4 regions of the Streptomyces sp. bgisy159 genome follow, and region 4 is predicted to be linked to each of the others. Evidence: riboswitches for the same ligand, from Rfam matches in the RefSeq annotation. Region 4 holds a riboswitch; each other region holds the start of a gene.
The links. A riboswitch is a leader RNA that binds a small molecule or an ion and turns the genes downstream of it on or off. The one in region 4 is predicted to bind cyclic di-AMP.
Positions count from the first base shown of each region.

Region 1: another riboswitch for cyclic di-AMP. It lies ahead of AC3ET3_RS02390 (C40 family peptidase); the one in region 4 lies ahead of AC3ET3_RS01920 (M23 family metallopeptidase).
Region 2: another riboswitch for cyclic di-AMP. It lies ahead of AC3ET3_RS11930 (transglycosylase family protein); the one in region 4 lies ahead of AC3ET3_RS01920 (M23 family metallopeptidase).
Region 3: another riboswitch for cyclic di-AMP. It lies ahead of AC3ET3_RS34790 (M23 family metallopeptidase); the one in region 4 lies ahead of AC3ET3_RS01920 (M23 family metallopeptidase).

Region 1 is NZ_JBYIQX010000002.1:84,534-87,924, forward strand. Features, by position in the region: gene pcrA (DNA helicase PcrA) at 1-760, opposite strand, end outside; cyclic di-AMP (ydaO/yuaA leader) riboswitch at 1,019-1,189, shown strand; gene AC3ET3_RS02390 (C40 family peptidase) at 1,198-2,379, shown strand; gene AC3ET3_RS02395 (SLAC1 family transporter) at 2,472-3,391, shown strand, end outside.
Region 2 is NZ_JBYIQX010000009.1:98,471-101,861, reverse strand. Features, by position in the region: gene eno (phosphopyruvate hydratase) at 1-961, opposite strand, end outside; gene AC3ET3_RS11930 (transglycosylase family protein) at 1,253-1,963, opposite strand; cyclic di-AMP (ydaO/yuaA leader) riboswitch at 1,968-2,134, opposite strand; gene AC3ET3_RS11925 (transglycosylase family protein) at 2,330-3,391, opposite strand, start outside.
Region 3 is NZ_JBYIQX010000072.1:12,790-16,180, forward strand. Features, by position in the region: gene AC3ET3_RS34785 (SGNH/GDSL hydrolase family protein) at 1-691, opposite strand, end outside; gene AC3ET3_RS34790 (M23 family metallopeptidase) at 904-1,896, opposite strand; cyclic di-AMP (ydaO/yuaA leader) riboswitch at 1,901-2,063, opposite strand; gene AC3ET3_RS34795 (tyrosine-protein phosphatase) at 2,821-3,391, shown strand, end outside.
Region 4 is NZ_JBYIQX010000001.1:401,761-405,151, reverse strand. Features, by position in the region: gene AC3ET3_RS01925 (aldo/keto reductase) at 1-801, opposite strand, end outside; gene AC3ET3_RS01920 (M23 family metallopeptidase) at 962-2,005, opposite strand; cyclic di-AMP (ydaO/yuaA leader) riboswitch at 2,013-2,171, opposite strand; tRNA gene AC3ET3_RS01915 (tRNA-Met) at 2,499-2,572, opposite strand; gene AC3ET3_RS01910 (dihydrofolate reductase family protein) at 2,684-3,391, opposite strand, start outside.

The DNA of each region.
Region 1 (3,391 bases), on a different contig from region 4:
CGAAGTCCAGCGCGTTCGCCTCACGCAGGCGGGACTGGTAGAGCGCGTACGCCTGGGCGAGGGTCTTCTCGAAACCGTCGGCGGCCTGGGCGGCGAAGTCCTCCTCGTCGATCAGCTCGTTCTTCAGGTTGCTGATCTTGGCGCTGAACGACTTGGGCGGGAAGCGCTTCGGGTCCAGGTCCAGGTCCCGGCAGACCAGGGCCATCAGACGCTTGGAGTCGGCGGCGTCGTAGATCGAGAACGACGAGGTGAAGCCGAGCTTCTTGCTCTCCCGGCGCAGGATGCGTACGCACGCGCTGTGGAAAGTCATGACCCACATGGCGCCCGCGCGCGGGCCGACCAAGTGCTCGACGCGCTCCTTCATCTCGCCGGCGGCCTTGTTGGTGAAGGTGATCGCGAGGATCTGCCCGGGGTGCACGTTCCGCTCGGCGAGCAGGTACGCGATGCGGTGGGTGAGCACCCGGGTCTTGCCGGAGCCGGCGCCGGCCACGATGAGCAGCGGGGTGCCGGAGTGGACGACGGCGGCGCGCTGGTTGTCGTTCAGCCCCTCGATCAGCGCGGCGGCGTCCAGGGCGGGGCGCGGGGCGCCGTCGCGGTAGTGGGTGTCCCGGTCCGGGGGCACGTCGAACTTCCCGCCGAACAGATCGTCCGGAACCTGCTCCGGAGCGTGATCGTCCTCGGGCGGCGGCGGGGGTTCCTCCCCGTGCCCGCGGGGGGCCTGGAGGTCCGCCAGGAAGCTGTCGTCAAAGAGGCTGCTCATCGCTCTCCGAGTCTAGGGCGCCTCACTGACAACCGGCCGCCGTACCGGAACATCGGCGTCGGGGGTGAGGATCCTCACCACCTGACGCGCGCGCCGCCCACCTCACCGAACGGGGCCTCACCGTGACCGTCCGAAGCCGGACGAAGAAGGTCACGAAAATGTATCGGGCATATCACCCATCAACCTTCACAGGGGCCACACCGGTTGGCTACCGTGCGGGCGGGCCGTACGACCCCCACCGGCGAACGTCGCCGGGCCGCGCGGCCTCCGCCGAGTCCGGCGCGCCCCTCATGGCGACCGGAGCCGGGGACCCACCGACCTTGGGGTGAATCGGCCCGCCTCCCCTCCCGGGAACGAGCCGTAGGGCAACCCTTCCGATCGTCCGCCCGAACCCGACAGCTAACTCGGTAGGCGGAACATGGAAGGAGTCGCCTCCCTTGGCGTCGCAGCACCGCAAGCCGCGTTCCGCCGGTTCGCGCGTGGCCGGGATCCGCACCCCCGCCCTCGCCACCGCCGCCCTGACCTCCGTGGCCCTGCTCTCCCAGACGGCGAACGCCGCGCCCTCCGACGACGGCAGACCCAGCCTGGAGGAGGTCGAGAAGAAGGTCGACGACCTGTACCGGCAGGCGGAGTCGGCCACCGAGAAGTACAACGCCGCCAAGGAGCGGACGGCCAAGCAGCGCAAGCAGGTCGACACCCTTCTGGACGACGTCGCCCAGCGCACCCAGAAGCTCAACGCGGCCCGCGAGGAGCTGGGTTCCTACGCGGCCGCGCAGTACCGCACCGGTGCGGCCGTGCCGGACACCGCGACCTTCCTGCTCGCGGACTCCGCGCAGGACTACTTCGACCAGTCCCAGCTGATGAACCGGATGACCGACCGTCAGAAGGACGCGGTCGACGACTACATCACCGAGCAGTCGGAGACGATGCGCAAGCGCCGGGAGGCGTCGCAGAGCCTGCAGACGCTGACCGAGACGCAGAACGAGCTCAAGACCGCCAAGGCCACCGTCCAGAAGAAGCTCGGCGACGCGCGCGAACTGCTGGCGGAGCTGACGGCGCAGGAGAAGGCCCGGCTCGCCGAGATCGAGCGGCAGAAGCGGGAGGAGGCCGCCCGCAAGGCCGCGGAGCTGGCCGAGCGGCAGGCGGCCGAGGAAGCGGCCCGACAGGCGGCCGCCCAGCAGGACACCTCGACGCCGGCCGGCTCCACCGCGGACACCTCGGGCTCGACGGCGGCCGCTCCGGCCACCGACTCCTCGTACACCACGAAGGCCGAGAAGGCTCTCGCCTTCGCCCGCGCGCAGGTCGGCAAGCCCTACGTCTGGGGCGCCACCGGGCCCGACTCCTACGACTGCTCCGGCCTCACCCAGGCCGCCTGGAAAGCCGCCGACGTCACTCTCCCGCGCACCACCTGGGACCAGGTCGAGGCCGGCACCACGGTCCCCCTGTCCCAGGCCCAGCCTGGTGACCTCGTCTTCTTCTACGGCGACATCAGCCACGTCGGCCTCTACATCGGCAACGGCATGATGATCCACGCCCCGAAGCCCGGCGCGTACGTCCGTGAGGAGTCCATCTACTACGACGGCGAGTCCTCGATCCACAGCGTGGTCCGCCCGGCCTGACCGCTCCCGGTCTCCCCCGGCCCGGCCGTTTTTGTCGCCGCCCGCGTGCGCGCCCCACTCCGGCGTCGGAGCGGGGTCCGTAGCATCGGTGCATGTCCGGGACGATCACATCGCTGTACGACCGGTGGGGGCGGCGTCCGCCGGCGGCCGGGGCCGCCGTCATGGCGACCGGCATCGTGTCGGTCGGGCTGGACCTGACCGGTTACGACACGCTGTCGCTGATCGCGTTGGCGACAGCGTCGCTCGCGTGGGCACTGCTGGCGGCGGACTTCACCGCGCGGCTGCTGTGGGACCGCAAGCGGTGGCTGGCCGAGGCGGGCACGCCGGGCGCGCTCACCGCCGTGGCCGCGACGGCGGTGCTCGGGACCCGGTTCTCCGCGATGGGCCGGCACACGCTCGCCGGGGCTCTGCTGGCGCTGGCGGTGCTGTGGTGGCCGGTGCTCCTCGTGGACGTCGTGCGGCACCGGCGGGACCGCATGCCGGGCTCGGTGTTCCTGTGCACCGTGGCCACGCAGGCGCTCGCCGCGCTCGGCGCGACGCTCGCCCGGGCGCAGGGCCTGGCCTGGCTCGCGCACGCGGCGCTCGTGGTGTTCTGGCTGGGCCTCGGGCTCTACGCCTTCGCTCTGGCCCATTTCGACTTCCGGGAGATCGCCACCGGCGCCGGGGACCACTGGGTGGCCGCCGGGGGGCTGTCGACCTCCGCACTCGCGGGCGCCAATCTGCTCAGCGCCGACGACACCGGTCTGCGCCTGTGGAACGCCGACGACACGGGCGTCCTGCGCACCGTCACCGCGGCCCTGCTGGTGCTCGCCCTGTGCTGGTACGCCGTGCTGCTGGCCGCCGAGGCGGCGTGGCCGCGCCCGCGCTACGACGTGCGCCGCTGGGCGACGGTGTTCCCGATGGGCATGATGGCCGTGGCGGCTTCGTCGGCGGCCACCGCCGCCGATCTGCCCTGGGCCCGCCGGTCGGAGCACGGGCTGCTGTGGGTCGCGGTGGCCGTGTGGACGGCGGT
Region 2 (3,391 bases), on a different contig from region 4:
CCAGGCGCTCGGGGTTGGTGACGAACAGGTCGTCGCCGACGAGCTGGACCTTGTCACCGAGCTTGGCGGTGATGGTCTTCCAGCCCTCCCAGTCGTCCTCGAACAGCGGGTCCTCGATGGAGACCAGCGGGTACGCCTCGACCAGCTCCGCGTAGTACTCCGTCATCTCGGTGGCGGAGCGCTCCTTGCCCTCGAAGGTGTAGGAGCCGTCCTTGTAGAACTCGGACGCGGCGACGTCCAGCGCCAGGGCGATCTGCTCGCCCGGGGTGTAGCCGGCCTCCTTGATCGCCTCCAGGATGAGGTCGAGGGCCTCGCGGTTGGAGCCGAGGTTCGGGGCGAAGCCGCCCTCGTCGCCGAGGCCGGTGGACAGGCCCTTGTTCTTCAGGACCTTCTTCAGGGTGTGGTAGACCTCGGTACCCCAGCGCAGGGCCTCGGAGAAGGACTCCGCGCCGATCGGGGCGATCATGAACTCCTGGATGTCCACGTTGGAGTCGGCGTGCGAGCCGCCGTTCAGGATGTTCATCATCGGCACCGGCAGCAGGTGCGCGTTCGGACCGCCCAGGTAGCGGAAGAGCGGCAGGTCGCTGGCCTCGGAGGCGGCGTGGGCGACGGCGAGCGAGACACCGAGGATGGCGTTGGCGCCGAGCGAGCCCTTGTTGTCGGTGGCGTCCAGGTCGAACATCGCCTGGTCGATCAGGCGCTGCTCGGTGGCGTCGTAGCCGACGAGCTCCGGGCCGATCTGCTCGATGACCGCCAGGACGGCCTTCTCGACGCCCTTGCCCTGGTAGCGGTTGGGGTCACCGTCGCGCAGCTCGATGGCCTCGAAGGCACCGGTGGAGGCGCCGGACGGGACGGCGGCACGACCCGTGCTGCCGTCGTCGAGGCCGACCTCGACCTCGACCGTGGGGTTGCCTCGGGAGTCCAGGATTTCCCGGGCTACGACGACGTCGATGGACGGCACGAGCATCTCCTTCTTGGGATGTGACGCTGAAAGTGCGGGGCCACGTGGGCCGTGCGACTAGAGCCTAACCGTCTCCGGGCCATCGGCCAGCCGACCGACCGTCCCGTGGACAAGGTCTGACGGTACCCATTGTTCCCACCCGGAACAAAGGGGGGGTGAACAGGGAGTCAAATAGGAGGGTGAGCCGGGGCGAGGGGCGGGCGCGCAAAACCCCGCCCCGGCGCGTACGGGGGATGACGCGCCGGGGCGGGGAGCCGGGACGAGGTGCGGGGCCGCCCGGGCGGCCGCTCGTCACTTCAGGTGGAGCTGCTGACCCGGGTAGATCAGGTCGGCGTCCTCGACGATGTCCTTGTTCAGCTGGAACAGCTTCTGCCAGCCGCCCTCGACGTGGTGCTTCGCGGCGATGCTGCTGAGGGTGTCACCCTTGACGACCTTGTACTCGCCGTCGCCCTTCTGGACCTTCTTGCCGGTCGGGGTGGTGACCGTCTTGTGGCTCTTCTGGGTCTTGGGGGCGCTCTTGGGCTTCGGCGCGGGGCGCTCGGCGGAGCGGGAGGTGCCCTGCTCGCCGGTGGAGCGGGTGGTGCCCGCGCTGCTGCCGGTGCCCGAGCCGGAGTCGCCGGTGTAGGAGGCACCGGACAGGCCGACGCCGCAGACCGGCCAGGCGCCCTTACCCTGGCCCGCGAGGACCTTCTCGGCGACGGCTATCTGCTGGGACTTGGTGGCGAGATCGGCACGCGGGGCGTACTGCGTGCCGCCGTACGCGGCCCAGGTGGAGGAGGCGAACTGCAGGCCGCCGTAGTACCCGTTCCCGGTGTTGATGGACCAGTTGCCGCCGGACTCGCACTGGGCGACGGCGTCCCACTCGGAGGCGGTGGCGGCGGAGGCGCTGCCGGCCGCCATCAGCGGGGCGGCCACGGCGGCGGCGCCGGTGACGCCGACGACGGCGATGGCACGAGCGGTCTTGGACGGACGGCGGTGCTTGCCCTTGCCGGAAAACAGCATGGATCGATCCCCTCACCGACGCCTGCGAGGTGAGCTGTCGGGTTCGGGCCGGTTGAGTTGCCCGGCCGGGCCTCCTGGGAGGCTCGGCTCCACCCCTAGCCGCTCCGGCGCAACTGCCGGGCACGGCGCTTACCTTGGGTCCCCCGCTCCTGCCTGCGGCGCTTGACGCGACGACTGTTCCCGGGCAGCCGCTGGCAGGATTCGGCGTTGCGACGGCCGGGGCTCGGGTTGCCGAGCGGTCACGACCGTAGACAGGCGCTCGGCGGAATTTCAAAGACGATCAGCACTTCTGAGACTCATCCCACACTTTCACCAAACCGGACATTATGGAGTGAAGTGGGGCGTGAACTCCCTTGCGTTTTCGCCCTATTCGCTACCGACAGACAGGGTCTGACCGGGGACGATGTGACTCGGGTCGGGCCCGATGACGTCCCTGTTGCCGTCATAGAGCGCATGCCATCCGCCGGTGACCTCAAGGGAGTCGGCGATGGAGGCGAGCGTGTCGCCGTCGCGGACCACGTACGAGGATCCGTCCGCGGCGCCTTCGCCGGACTCCCGGGCGGCGCCCTGTACGGACTCCTCGGCGGGGACGCCGCGATGCCGCCCGGTGCCGATCGAGCCGGTGTCGACAAGGCTCCAGGTGCCCGCGTACTGCCCCGAGTTGTCCGGGTCGCCCCCATCCGGCGCGATCGAGGACGAGCCGTCGGACGCACGCCCGCCAGCGGCCCCGGGTTCACCAGAGGCGGACACATCGGACTCCGGGGAGTTTTCCGCCGTACCGGACGAAGAGCCCGAAGGTGCCCCATTGTCAGCGGAGGGGCCGGCCGACGAACCGGCAGCCGGGCCGTCGGACGGTGACCCCGACCCGTCGCCGGACACCCCGGCGGAGGTGGAGGAACCGGAGGAGCTGGATGAACCGGGCGTACCGGTCGAGCCGCTGGAAGGAGATGAAGCAGACGAACCGGATGAATGGACTGAGCCATCGGCATTCGATGACTTGCCTGATGAGCCAGACGAACCGGGCGAACCGGGCGAACTCTTACCGGAGTCCGACAGGCCGCCGGTCGAGGAGTCCGCGGCCACGCCGGTGTCCACGGAGACCGCGCCGTTCTGCTGGGTGAGCCCGGAGGTCAGTCCACAGGTGCCCCAGGCGCCGATCCCCTCGGCGGCGAGCAGCTTCTGCGCGACCGCGATCTGCTGGCTGCGGCTGGCCATGTCGGCGCTGGGCGCGTAGGCCAGACCGCCGTACGCCTCCCAGTCGTCCTGGGTGAGGCTGAGTCCGCCGTACTCGCCGTTGCCCTCGTCGGCACTCCACGAGCCGCCGGTCTCACACTCCGCCACCTTGTCCCACACCGTGCCGTCGGCCGCGCTGGCGCCGGAGGCGCCGAGCAACGGGATGGCGATGGCGGACCCGGTCACCCCGGCCGC
Region 3 (3,391 bases), on a different contig from region 4:
GCCCGATCCACGGCACCAGATACTCGCGGGCCCACTGGACGTCGTCCTTGCGGACCTCAAGGGTGCCGCGCGGCGGCAGCGGGGGCCAGGGCTGCTCCGGGTCGGCCGGCACCCGCAGGCCGAGGGCCTGCCCGGCGCGCAGCGCCACGCGCGTGTGGCCCTCGGGGGACAGATGGAGCCGGTCGTCGTCCCAGGCCCGGCGGTCCTGCACGGACCTCAGCGACCACAGGTCGAGCACCGGACAGCCGTACCGGTCGGCGATGGCGCGCACATGCCCGTTGTAGGTCGCGATCTTGCCGCGCAGGTGCTTGAGCACCGGGACGCCGCGGGTGTCGAAGCCGGTGGTCACCAGTACCTTGCCTGCCGTCCCGGTCAGCGCCGCCACGGCGCGTTCGAACCGCTCGGCGACCTCGTCGGGGTCGGTGCCGGGGCGGATGATGTCGTTTCCACCCGCGCAGAACGACACCAGGTCCGGGGCCAGTTCGACGGCGCGCGGGAGCTGGTCCGCCATGATCTGGTCGAGCAGTTTCCCGCGGACGGCGAGGTTGGTGTAGCGGAAGTCGCCCTCGGGCCGCCGGTCGGCGAGGAGCACCGCGAGCCGGTCGGCCCAGCCGACGAACGCTCCGTCGGGGCCGGGGTCGCCGACGCCCTCGGTGAAGCTGTCCCCCACCGCCACGTACGACCCGATCACTGATCTGCTGTCACTCTTCGAATCGTCTGCCACAGCAGTTCATGATTCACCGTGGAATGTGACCTACGCGACCGTAGGCAGGGATTGACGGACGGTGAGATAAGCCACGTCCCAATACTTCGTCAAGCGGGGAATACCGAGGCCGGAACCCGGCCCCGGGTACACCGAAGGCCGGACCCAGGGGATCGGGGTCCGGCCTTCGGCAGCGGGGGTCAGCCGACGGAGACGCCGTGCGAGCGCAGGTAGGCGACGGGGTCGATGTCCGAGCCGTAGTTCGGCGTGGTGCGGATCTCGAAGTGCAGGTGCGGGCCGGTCACGTTGCCGGTCGCGCCCGACAGGCCGACCTGCTGGCCGGCGCTCACCGACTGCCCGGCCGAGACGGACAGCGAGGAGAGGTGGGCGTACTGGGCGTAATAGCCGTCGGCGAGCCGGATGACGACCTGGTTGCCGTACGCGCCGCCCCAGCCCGCGGAGACGACCGTGCCCGCGCCGACGGCCTTGAGGGAGGTACCGGTCGGGACGACGAAGTCGACACCGGTGTGGTAGCCGCTGGACCACATGCTGCCGGCGGTGCGGTACGCGGTGCCGACGGTGGCGCCGGAGACGGGTGCGGAGAACCCGCCGGCGGACGTGGCGGCCTGCGTCGTGGTCGACGCCTTGGCGGACGCCGCCGACTCGGAGGGCTTCGAGGACTTCGACGCGGTGCTCTTCGACGACTTCGAGGCGGTGGTCTTCGACGACTTCGACGCCTTCTTGGGGGCGGTCTTCGCCGGCTTCTTCGCGGCGCCGTCCGTCGACGCGGCCTTCTTGCCGATCGACAGCTTCAGGCCGGGGTGGATCAGCGACGGGTCGTCGCCGACGGCCTCGCGGTTGTCGCGGTAGAGCCGCTGCCAGCCGCCGCTGACCCGCTGCTCGTTCGCGATCTTGGAAAGGTAGTCACCGGAGCGGACGGTGTAGATCCGCGCGGCGGCCTTCTTCTCCGCGCCCTTCTCGGCGGCGGTCTGCTGGGCGGCGGCCTTCTGCGCGACCGGCACGGCCGTGACGGCCTTCTCGGCGACCGAGGCGACCGACTCGTTCGTCGCCGCGTGGGCGCCGGTCGCGCCGAACAGCGGAAGGGCGAGAGCCGCGCCGCCGGTTCCGGCGACGGCGAGGGAACGGGTGAGGCGCTGGGCCTTCGGACGGCGGTGCTTACCCTTCGCGGGCATGGCGAATTCCTCTCCGGCGCCTGCGAGGTGAGCTGTCGGGTGCGGGCTGGAGATGCCCGGCCGCGCCGAGGGCGCTGCTTTACCCCTAGCCGTTCCGGGAACCGGAACAGGCGGTGAAACCTGTGGGTCCCCCGCTCCTGCCGTACACGGGTGGGTGGGTGCGGGCTCCGGGCGGCGGCAGGATTAGGCGTCCGTCCGGATCGGTGGTGAACGTAAGCGACCACGACGTGCGGAAACAAGCAGAGGTTGCACCGACGGTGCCTTTCCTTCGCGTTCCGGAGGGAATTCCCCGTCACCCTGCGTGCAACAAAGCGACGGCCATTCCGATGAATCACCTTGAAAGAGAACTGCATTACGTGGACATGACGCGCAACACTCGGTCACCGGTATGACGATGCTCACGTGACGCGGCTCCAGCTTTCGCTCCTGCACGACGAGTTGGAGCGAAAGAAGCTATAAAGTGTTAATTAGGACAGAGCACTCAGATGCGACGCAGCAGGACAACCACCACTTCGAAGTCACCCGCAGCCCGGTCCGCAGACTGGGACGCGACAGCACCTCTCGGCGCATTTCACCCATTTCGCGGCATTCGCACGACGCCGTGGAGTGCGGCCCGCACAGCCGGACCGCCGGAGCGGGTTCGCCGTGTCGCTGCGACCGGAGCCAGTGAAGCGACTTACCGTCCCCGGTCAGCCGCAGGGCGTAACCACGCGTGGACCGCGAGAGCAGCGCCGTCCGGCCGTCTTCCGCGATCTGGCGGAGCGCTCGGGCACCGGCCTGTGGACAACTCCTGACGCCGCCATGACGCCTCCGCACGCCTGTGGACAACCCGTTGCCCCAGGCGAGCGATGCCGTAAGGTCGAGAGCGTCCCGTCGGCCCACCCGTGAGCCGCGCCGACCGGGAGCGACAGGGAGGGAGCCCCCGTGACGCAGCAGATCCCGTCGACCGAGCACCGACTGGCAGGCGTACGCAACTTCCGTGACGTGGGCGGGCTGCCGACCGCGGACGGTCGGCGGGTGCGGCACGGCGTACTGTTCCGCAGCGGCCACCTGGCGCACGCGACCGACGAGGACGCGGCGTTCCTGGGCAAGCTGGGTCTGCACACCGTCTTCGACTTCCGCAACGCGGCGGACCAGAAGCTGGAGGGCCCGGACGTCGAACTGCCGGGCGTGCGCAATGTGAACCTGCCGCTGTCGGACCCGGCCGACGGCGCGGAGTTCTGGAAGATGGTCCGCGACGGGGACATCGAGCAACTGCGCGGCATCCTGGGCGACGGCAAGGCGGCCGACCGGATGATCGTGTCGTACCGCACGATCATCAAGGAGCGTACGGGCGAGCACGCGCGGGTGCTGCACGCGCTGGCGCAGGACAGCGTCCCGGCGCTGATGCACTGTGCAGCGGGCAAGGACCGCGCGGGGCTGTCGGTGGCCGTCACCCTGCTGGCGGTGAACGTCGAGCGGGAGGCGATCCTCGCCGACTACCTGGAGTCCAACG
Region 4 (3,391 bases):
GGCGACCGTGGCGACCGGGACGTCGTGGGCCCGGGCCGTCTCGTCCAGCGCGGTCAGAACACGAACGCCCCGCTCGGTGCCGAGGTGCTTGGCGGCCCCGGCGGCCCGGGCGCTGTCCACCGTCGTACCGGGGCGGTACTTGCCGGTGAGGAAGCCGGACGCGAGCGCGAAGTACGGCACCGCGGCCAGGCCCTCCGCGGCGGCGAGGTCCCGCAGGGCCCCCTCGTACGTGTCACGGGAGACCAGGTTGTAGTGCGGCTGGAGGGCGACGTAGCGGGCCAGGCCCTCGCGGTCGGAGAAGTCCAGGGACTGCCGCAGCCGCCCGGGCCCGATGTTGGAGGCCGCGATGTGCCGGACCTTGCCGGCCCGCACCAGTTCGTCCAGTGCGCCGATGATCTCCTCGACCGGGGTGTCGGGCTGGTCGAAGTGCGTGTAGTAGAGGTCGATACGGTCGGTGCCCAGGCGCCGCAGCGAGGCGTCGGCGGCCGCCTTGATCGTGGCGGCGGACAGCCCCCGGTACTCGGGGTGCTGGCTCACCTTGGTCGCGATCACCACGTCGTCACGGTTGCCGCGCGCCCTGAGCCACTTGCCGATGACCGTCTCGGACTCGCCGCCGCTGTTGCCGTCGACCCACGCGGAGTAGGAGTCGGCGGTGTCGAGGAAGTTACCGCCGGCCGCCGTGTAGGCGTCCAGTACGGCGAAGGAGGCCGCCTCGTCGGCGGTCCAGCCGAATACGTTGCCGCCCAGGGCGAGCGGGGAGACGGCGAGGTCGGAGTTGCCGAGCTTGCGCAGAGAAGTCATGTATCAGTGCAACGATCACTCGGAGCCGCTGATTCCACCGACCGCACTCATGGCCGCCGACCGCACCCATGGCCCGCCGACCTCGCACACGCCCCGCCGACCACGCTCACGTCCCGTCCACCGCGCCCACCGGTCCGTCACCGCCCCGCCGGGCGTCAGATCAGACGGACAGGCCCTTGCCGCGCAGCCACGCCGCCGGGTCGATGCCGCTCGCCGCACCGTCGGGGTGGACCTCCAGGTGCAGGTGGGCGCCGGTGACGTTGCCGGTCGCGCCCACGCGGCCGATGACCTCGCCCGTGGACACCTTCTGCCCCACGCTCACGCTGATCGACGACTGGTGGGCGTACCAGAGCTCCGTGCCGTCGTCGAGCGTGAGGACGGTCTTGTAGCCGTAGGAACCGTCCCAGCCGGCGAAGGTGATCGTGCCGCTGTGGATGGCCTTGAGGAGCGTGCCCGTGGGCGCGGCGAAGTCGAGGCCGGTGTGGTACCCGGAGGACCAGTAGGCGCCGGCCTGACCGAAGGTCGAGGTGATGGTGTACGAGGAGGTCGGCAGCGTGAACTGCTTGGCGAGCCGGGCGAGTCGCTCCTGCTCGGCCTTGCGCGCGGCTTCCTCCGCCGCCTTCTTCTTGGCGGCCTCGGCGGCGGCCTCGGCCTCCTCCTCGGCCTTGGCGACGGCCTCGGCCTCCGCCTTGGCGACCGCGGCCTGCGCGGCGGCCTGGGCCTTGGTCTCGACCTGGCTCTGCTGCGACTCGGCCTGCGCCATGATCCGGTTGCGCAGCGCCTCGCCGGCGTCGGCGGAGCCCTGGGCGGCGTCGGCCGCGGGGGCGGCCAGGCTGCTGAGCGCGGCGCCGTCGTCGGCGTCGGTGTCGTCCGAGCCGCCGTCGTCGGAGATCAGCGAGCCGACACCCGGCAGGTCGGGCAGGGAGATGGCGACCGGCGGCTTGCCGGTGTTGGCGCTGGCCATACCGCCGGCGCTGACGGCGGCTATGACGCCGACGCCGAGCACGGTGGAGCTGCGGGCGAACCCACCGCCGCGCTGCTTGGCGACGCGGTGCCGGCCGCGCACCGGGCGAATGGAATCCGCGGTGGGGTTCCACTCCTCCCAGGGGCCCTCGTCGCTGCGGTGGCCGCCGTAGCCGAACGTCTCGGTGAGACGCGGGCCGGGCACGGACGGGGCTTCTGGGGCAGGCCGGTTGGACGCCACGCGGGCGTACTCCTTTCCTTCCGTCGCCTACCGGGTTAGCTGACGGGTTCGGAGCGGGAAGGTCTCCTACGCGCGTATACCGGCCGCTGCTCGCGGCGGTTTCCGCGTGATTCACCCCAAGGTGGTGGTTCCCCGGTTCCCTTGCGGGATTCGGCGCGTGCGCACGGAGCCGCCTCTTGTGACGGCTGGGACGACCGCGCTGCGTTATCGAACGTTAATAGACCCGAGGGCGGGTTTCCAAGCCGTTCCGCTTGATCATCACGACTTTTTGGCCTGGACTTTAGGCCCATGAACGGCCCAAATGGGGCGAGTTGACTCGCCGTCGGCGTGATCCGCACCGACCTCAGCAGTCACACGGATTTTGATGGTGACTCAGATGTTATGCGCAGGGCGGTCGCCTGATGACAGAACGTGAAGAAGGGGCAGGAGGAGGGACGGCTGCCGAAAACACCGAGGGCCGGAACCCTCTCGGATTCCGGCCCTCGGCCTTCAGTAGCGGGGACAGGATTTGAACCTGCGACCTCTGGGTTATGAGCCCAGCGAGCTACCGAGCTGCTCCACCCCGCGTCGTTGTGTCTCGAGTGTACGTCATGCCGGGGGCAGAAAGCCAAACGGTTGGTTTCCGCTGGTCGGAGACGGGTCGGCCGACGGGTCGGCCGGGGTGCGCCATGCCGGGCGTCACCCGAGGAGATGGCGGTTCGGCCGCTTCGCCCGGGCCTCGTGCTCGGGGAGTACGACGACGTCCGCGCCCAGCGCCGTGAGCTGCCCGGCGCCGTCGGCCGCCGCCACGAAGGTGTCCGGCTCACGCCAGGCCGTCACCACCCGGCGCACTCCGGCCGCCAGCACCAGCCGGGCGCAGGGAGTGGGGCGGGAGGCGCGGTGGGTGCAGGGTTCCAGGCTGCTGTACACGGTGGCCGTGGCCAGGCGGGCGTCGTCCCGGTCGATCTTGGCCAGGGCGGCCTCCTCGGCGTGCGCGACGGGGTCGCCGGCCTCGCGGGAGTGCCCGCGGGCGAGTTCGGTGCCGTCGGCGGCCACGACCACCGCGCCCACGCTGAACGCGGACGGCGACGGCGGGCACCGCTCCGCGAGTTCGCAGGCGAGGGCGAGCCAGTGGTGGTCCGCCGCGGTGGGGACGGTGCCGGTGCCGGGTGCGGTGGGCTCGTAGCGCATGAGCACGACGTCCTCGATCCGGCGGGTCTCCACGAGCCGCAGCCGGCCGGGCTGGTAGACGCCGGGGCCGAAGAGGCGGGGCGCGCCCGGGTCACCGACGAAGAGCGGGGCGAGGACCAGCTGGAGTTCGTCGGCGAGGCCCTGCTGCAGGAGCTGGGTGTGGACGGTTCCGCCGCCCTCGACCATGAGGCGGCGTACGCCGCGCTCGTCGTGCAG